Regions from separate parts of the Streptomyces sp. JH34 genome, predicted to be linked through region 1. Evidence: riboswitches for the same ligand, from Rfam matches in the RefSeq annotation. Region 1 holds a riboswitch; each other region holds the start of a gene.
The links. Region 1 has a riboswitch for cyclic di-AMP ahead of LWJ43_RS03305 (M23 family metallopeptidase). Riboswitches for the same ligand answer to the same signal wherever they lie in the genome.
Positions count from the first base shown of each region.

Region 1 (2,254 bases):
CGACTACCTGGTCGAGGAGGCGTCCGCGTACGGCGAGATTGGCGTACCGGAAATGCCCGTGCGAGTCGTCCAGGGGTCCGACCATCGCATCTGGGACCGGGAGCTGGTCCGCGAGGAGGACCGCGAACCGGTCCGCCCAGCCGACGAGCGTCCCGCCAGGGCCGGGGTCTCCGACGCCCTCGGTGAAACTGTCGCCGATCGCCGCGTACGACCCGATGATGCCTCGTTGTCTGTTTCTCGAATCGTCTGCCACAAGGGCTTATCCTGCACCTTCGAATGTGACCTACGCGACCGTAATAGGGGGTTGACGGGTGGTGAGAAAGACCACCTGGTCAGTTTTTGGTAAAGCAGGAATAAGGAGAGGGGCGGTGCGCCTCGGCGCACCGCCCCTCTCCCCGGCCCTCAGGTGGTGTGCCTCAGATGGACACACCGTGCGAACGCAGGTAGGCGATCGGGTCGACGTCCGAGCCGTAGCTCGGGCCGGTCCGGACCTCGAAGTGGAGGTGCGGGCCGGTGGAGTTGCCCGTGGAGCCGGAGAGGCCGATCTGCTGGCCGCCGGTGACGGTCTGACCGGTCGAGACCTCGAGCGAGGACAGGTGGGCGTACTGCGAGTACATGCCGTCGCTGTGCTGGATGACGACCTCGTTGCCGTACGAGCCGCTCCAGCCGGCGGAGACCACGGTGCCCTCGCCGATGGACCGGACGCTGGTGCCGGAGGCCGCCTGGAAGTCGGATCCGGTGTGGTAGCCGCTGGACCAGCTGGCGCCCGAGGCGCGGTACTGGGTCGTGACGTCGGCGTTCTCGACCGGGGTGGTCCAGCCGGAGGTGTTGCTCTCCGACGCGGCGGAGTCGGCGGTCTTCGCGGCGGTCTCCTGCGCCGGGGCGGCCGCCTTCTCGGCCGGAGCGGCCTTCTTGGCCGTCGACGGGGCGGCCTTGGAGGGCGCGGCCTCGGCGGAGCCGGACGCCTTGGCGCCGAGCGTCAGCTTCATGCCCGGAAGGATCAGGCTCGGGTTACCGCCGACGACGTCGCGGTTGTCCTTGTACAGCTTCTGCCAGCCGCCCTTGACCTCGTGGTCGGCAGCGATCTTGGCCAGGTAGTCGCCGGAGACCACGGAGTAGGTCTTCGGGGAGCTCTTCGCGGCCGAGGCGGGAGCGCTGTGGGCGGCGACGGGCTTGGCCGGCGCCGCCTGCTCGGCGGCGTGGGCGCCGGTGGCGCCGATCAGCGGGAGGGCGAGGACGGCGCCGCCGGTACCCGCGGCAAGGACGCCTCGGGAGATCGGGCCGGTCTTCGTACGACGGTGCTTGCCTTTTGCGGGCATGGGGGATTTCCTCTCCGGCGCCTGCGAGGTGAGCTGTCGGGTTCGGACTGGAGATGCCCGGCCGCGCGGTGCGCGTCTTGACCCCGAGCCGTACCGGATCACTCCGGACGGCGACTTACCTGGTTCCCCCGCTCCTGCCACACGTGAGTCGGTGCGGATTCCGGGCGGCGGCAGGATTAGGCGTTCCGTCCGGATTGACCGTGACCGTAAACGAGCCGGGACGCCGCGAACAAGCGGCCGATCGCGAACCGGAATCCACTCTTCAATTCCGTCGCGGAATTACCGTCACACTCCGTGGATTACGGATCTTGGCATTCCGCGCGGCGTCAGGAATACCCACCCGCGCGTTCGCCACACACCGTCACGGATATGATCCCGCTCACCCACCTCACCCCATCTCCCGTACAAGCGGGGCATGTTCTGCCATATGCATCAATACGGACATCTCGCGGTCATCACTCGGCGCGGTGGGTCCGCCGCCACGACCGAGACGGTTGCGAGATGCGGCCATGTCGTATGGTCGCGAGCGTGCCCCGTCGGCGAGCGGCGCCGGCGCCCGACACTCCAGGAGTCCCTGTGACGCAGCTGCCAGAGGTCCCGCCGGCCGGCCACGGTCCGAAGGACGTCGAACTGACCGGCGTCCGCAACTTCCGCGACGTCGGTGGGCTACCGACCGTGGACGGCCGCGCCGTGCGCTACGGGCGCCTCTACCGCAGCGGTCACCTCGCGCACGCCACGGAGGCCGACGCCGCGTTCCTCGCCGGGCTCGGACTGCACACGGTCTTCGACTTCCGCAACGCGGCCGACCACAAGCTGGACGGCCTCGACGTGGAACTGCCCGGCGTCAGGAACGTCAGCATCCCCCTTTCCGACCCGGCAGACGGCGCCGAGTTCTGGCGGCTGGTGCGCGACGGGAACATCCAGCAGTTGCGCTC
Region 1 covers NZ_JAJSOO010000001.1:698,458-700,711, forward strand. The annotation lists gene LWJ43_RS03300 (SGNH/GDSL hydrolase family protein) at 1-253, opposite strand, end outside; gene LWJ43_RS03305 (M23 family metallopeptidase) at 417-1,319, opposite strand; cyclic di-AMP (ydaO/yuaA leader) riboswitch at 1,323-1,483, opposite strand; gene LWJ43_RS03310 (tyrosine-protein phosphatase) at 1,896-2,254, shown strand, end outside.

Region 2 (2,254 bases), 3.6 Mb from region 1:
CGCAGGACACCTGGAAGGCCTACGGAGGTACGGACTTCGCTTCTCGCGCCGACCTCGCGAGCCGCTCGCAGCAGATAGCCGTCGCCGAGAAGGTGCTGGACGACAAGGGGCCGCAGGCGTGGCCCAGCTGCGCCGTGATCTCCGGGCTGGCCCTGGACGGGACCCTGCCGGGCATCGACCCGGGCGGCGATCCTTCGGCCGAGGCCTCCGGCACCGCCACCGGGACGCCCTCCGCCGAGGCGACGGATCCGTCGTCCACGGCGGACGACGCGGACCGGCAGGACGACGCCGGCTCGAAGGGCGAGGCGAAGGGGAACACCTCCGGCGGTACGGCGGCCGAGAGCGACGAAGCGGACAGGACCGGCGCGTCGCAGTCCGCCACTCCGTCCCCCGAGGCTTCCGGCGCGGCGAAGGACGACACGGCGAAGGGCGACGCGGCGAAGGGTGACGCGGCGAAGGGCGGGAAGCACCGCGGCACGCCGGCTCCCGAGGGCAGCGCCGAGGGCAGCGCCGGGTCGGAGCTGGACGAGGGGCGCGAGTCCGGCCGGCACGCCTCACGCGGTGACTCCGGGGCCCGTGAGGGCGCCGAGGGGACGTACACCGTCCGCGAGGGCGACAACCTCTGGGCGATCGCCGACACGCAGGAGCTCGCCGGCGGCTGGACCGCTCTCTACGAGGCCAACAAGGACGAGCTGGGTTCCGACCCGGACCTGATCCTGCCCGGCCAGAGCCTGGAACTCGGACTCGGGGCGGACACGCAGGAGCCGGTGGCTCCGGAGACCGCTGCGGCCAACTGATCAAAAGCGGGAAAACACCCCGAAAGCGGGGGCAGTTAAGAGACCTATGTCCACTTATGCGTAAGTGAGACATGGGTCTCTTTGCGTCAACTGGTGCGCTCGGTCCGTCCGGTCCGTCCATTTTGGCCATGACCTGCGAAAACAAACCGCAGGGCGGAGCCGTTAAGTGCTGATTAGCCGTTATGTCCATCTTTGAATGTGGGGGTTGCGTGTGTCTACGGTCGGAGCCGCTCGCACCGCGGGCACCTTCGACCGTCACGCCGAATCCTGCCGTCGGCCGAAGGGGACCGACGCGTAAAGCGCCGTAGGCAGGAGCGGGGGACCCAGGTAAGTGCCGGTACCCGGCCGTCGGAAGACGGCTGGAGGACCGGCTGGGGGTGAAGCCGTCCGCGAGTGCGGGTGGCCGGGCAACTCACAGGCCCGAACCCGACAGCTCACCTCGTAGGCGTCGGTGAGGAGAACCATGCTGCTTTCCAGCAAGGGCAAGCACCGTCGCCCGTCCAAGGCCGTCCGCATCGCGACCCTGGCCGGTGTCACCGGTGCCGCCGTCGCCGTCCCGCTGATGGGCGCGACCGGTGCCTCCGCCGCCTCCGTCGACACCTGGGACGCCGTCGCCCAGTGCGAGTCCGGTGGCAACTGGTCCATCAACACCGGCAACGGCTACTACGGCGGTCTGCAGTTCTCGGCGTCCAGCTGGGCCGCCGCCGGCGGTACGCAGTACGCCGCCCGCGCCGACCTGGCCACCAAGGGCCAGCAGATAGCCACCGCCGAGAAGCTCCTCGAACTGCAGGGCCCGGGAGCCTGGGCCTGCGCCGGTGCCGGCGGCCTGACGAACGACGGTGTGGACCCGGGCGTCGACACCGGCTCCGGCAAGAACGGCGACACGGACCCGCAGGCCGCGCCGGAGCGCAAGGCCGAGCAGCCCACCACGCGCAGCGAGAAGCGCACGGCTCCCGAGAAGACCGTCACCACCCCGACCGGCCAGAAGGTCGAGAAGGGCGACGGCGAGTACAAGGTGAAGGCCGGCGACACCCTCGGCAAGATCGCCGACGCCAAGAAGGTCAAGGGCGGCTGGGAGAAGCTCTTCAAGCTGAACGACGACATCGTCGACGACGCGGACCTGATCTTCCCGGGGCAGCAGCTCCACCTGAAGTAGTCGCAACCGGTCCGGGGTCCCCCCTCCTGCCCCGGCGGCCCGGCCCGGCCCGGCGCGCATACCCCCCGCGCGCCGGGCCGCGGCCGTGTCAGGGGCTCCACGGCGGGCGTGATCCCGGTGCGCCCGCAGGGCCGCCCCGAGGGCGCGCGTTCAGTTCTTGTGGTTACTCGCCAGTAGAATTCTGGAGCTTTGCCCGTAATGCAGGCCCTTGGGTCCTTTTTCGTCCCAGGGGACGGGCGGACGGCCGACGCAGCGGGCCGAGCCGGTTAGGCTCGTGGCGCAAGGCCACAGTGACCCTGCA
Region 2 covers NZ_JAJSOO010000001.1:4,310,385-4,312,638, forward strand. The annotation lists gene LWJ43_RS19290 (transglycosylase family protein) at 1-797, shown strand, start outside; cyclic di-AMP (ydaO/yuaA leader) riboswitch at 1,088-1,260, shown strand; gene LWJ43_RS19295 (LysM peptidoglycan-binding domain-containing protein) at 1,261-1,953, shown strand.
Region 2: another riboswitch for cyclic di-AMP. It lies ahead of LWJ43_RS19295 (LysM peptidoglycan-binding domain-containing protein); the one in region 1 lies ahead of LWJ43_RS03305 (M23 family metallopeptidase).

Region 3 (2,254 bases), 890 kb from region 1:
ACGAACCTGTACGAGACCAGTCACCCTCGCTCCGACGGGCCTGTCGCCGGGGCATCGCCCGCCTCCTCCACCGCGACGCCACTGCACCGCCGCACCGCTGCACCGCTGCCCGCGACACGGCGATCCGACGGCCCGGGCGCGAACGGTCCCGGAGAACGAGAAGCGGGTGGTGCGGGTTCCGCCGAACCCGCACCACCCGTCATCCCTGCCCCTCCGTCACACACCCGGGTGCCGGAGGCTTCGCCTGGTCCAGGACTCAGTAGGCCCCGAAGACGTTGTCGATCGAACCGTACTTGTCCGCGGCGTAGTTGCACGCGGCCGTGATGTTGGCGACCGGGTCGTAGCTGTCCATCGACGTACCGGGCACGTGGTAGGCCTGGAAGGTCGGGTCGATGACCTGGAGCAGCCCCTTGGACGGGACACCGTTGATCGCGTTGATGTCCCAGTCGTTGATCGCCTGGGGGTTGCCCGCGGACTCACGGATGATGTTGCGGTGGATGCCCTCGTAGGTGCCGGGGATGCCGTGCTCCGCCATGACGGCGAGCGACTCCTTGATCCAGCCGTCGAGGTCGTTCGTGTAGCTGACCGGCTCGGCGGCGGGAGTGGCCTCGGTGGCGGCAGGGGCGCCCTCCGCGGCCAGGGAGGTGCTCGTGCGCTCAGAGCGGTCGGCGCGGTCAGCGCTCTTGTCGGCACGGTCGGAGGAGGCGGATGCCTTGGATTCGGCCTTCTCCGCCTTGTCCGCCGACTTGTTGCCGGCCTTGGCGCCGATGGTCAGCTTCAGACCGGGGTGAATCAGGTCCGGGTTTCCACCGACAGCCTTCTGGTTGTCCTCGTAAAGGGCCTTCCAGCCACCGTTGACGGAATGCTCACGAGCGATCTTGGCGAGGGTGTCACCCAAGATCACGGAATAGCTGGTCGACTCGGACTTCTGCGCGGCAATTCCCTTGCCGGTCGCGGCAGTCGACGTCACAGCCTTTGCGACGGCGGGCGACTGGGCCGGGGCCGCGAAGGCGCCGGTCGCACCGATCAGAGGGAGGGCCAGGGCAGCTCCACCCGTGGTCACGGCGATGATGCCGCGTGTGAGCGAACTGGTCCTGAAACGACGGTGCTTACCGTTTTCGGGCATGCTGATTTCCTCTCCGTCGCCTGCGAAGTGAGCTGTCGGGTTCGGGCTGGAGATGCCCGGCCGCACGCGAATGCGACTTCACCCCGAGCCGCTCCGGAAACCGGATCGGCGCTTACTTGGGTCCCCCGCTCCTGCCGTACGAGAAGTGGTCGGGTAATCGGGCGGCGGCAGGATTCGGCGTTCCGCCCGGAGTGATGGTGACCGTAGGCGAGAAATAGGGAAAGGAACAAGCCTGGTTCGGTGATCAAAATTCATTCGCAAGATCAATTCACGGGAATTCATGTAATCCACCGCACACCGCGCCGACCGGTTCTCTTGGCGCAGAAGGGAACCGACCGCCGCTCCCGGGCGTCAGGGCGGCATCAAGTGACCCTGGTCACGGAGTCCGATTCGGGCGATTTGCTCCAGAGCGAAGCGGTTCAGGTCACACGAAATGGCCTTTTATGGATTACAGGATCAAATTCTAAAAACGTATCAAAACGGGCATGCGACTTGTGGGTGGGACCGTCGCGCATACCTGGAACGCCGACGTGGAACCGATCCGCCATGACTGAGAACCCCCACACCTCGGCCCCGCGGATCACCGTCCTGCCCGTCCAGCCCGGGGACCCGCCCTTCCGTGTCGTGGAGATCGACGGCGAGGTCATCGGGAGCGCCACCGCCATGACGGACGTGCTGATCGCCGCCGCGACAGCCGGCATCCCGGTCCACGATCTCGACGACCCGGCCGCCGTCCGGTGGGTGGGGGGCGGCAAGCTCCGCTGGAAGCCGCACTGAGCGGACCGCAGGAAGGCGCCGGCCCGGTGCCGCGCTCCCGGGGCGGACCGCGCCGGGGCACTCGGCGCCCGGATGCCCGGATGCCCGGGACGGACGTTGGCGCGGCTGGTAGAAGGCCGGGGAGCGACGGTCGCCGGGGCCGACCTCCACCGGGGAGAAGGCGAAGGCGGTCCGGACCGGCGCACTTCGTGTCCGGGGACGCCTTCGCCGCCCGTCGTGGAGCCGACGGGCGGCGAAGGCGTGTACGACGTGCGGGGCGGCGGGACGGCCGTCCGGGTGCCGGTGCGCGTCGTACGCCGCGCCGGGACGCTGCTCTGCTCGGGGCTTTCCACGGTGCGGTCCCTGTCCTGA
Region 3 covers NZ_JAJSOO010000001.1:1,592,667-1,594,920, forward strand. The annotation lists gene LWJ43_RS07025 (transglycosylase SLT domain-containing protein) at 257-1,126, opposite strand; cyclic di-AMP (ydaO/yuaA leader) riboswitch at 1,129-1,288, opposite strand; gene LWJ43_RS07030 (hypothetical protein) at 1,673-1,903, shown strand; gene LWJ43_RS07035 (hypothetical protein) at 2,120-2,254, shown strand.
Region 3: another riboswitch for cyclic di-AMP. It lies ahead of LWJ43_RS07025 (transglycosylase SLT domain-containing protein); the one in region 1 lies ahead of LWJ43_RS03305 (M23 family metallopeptidase).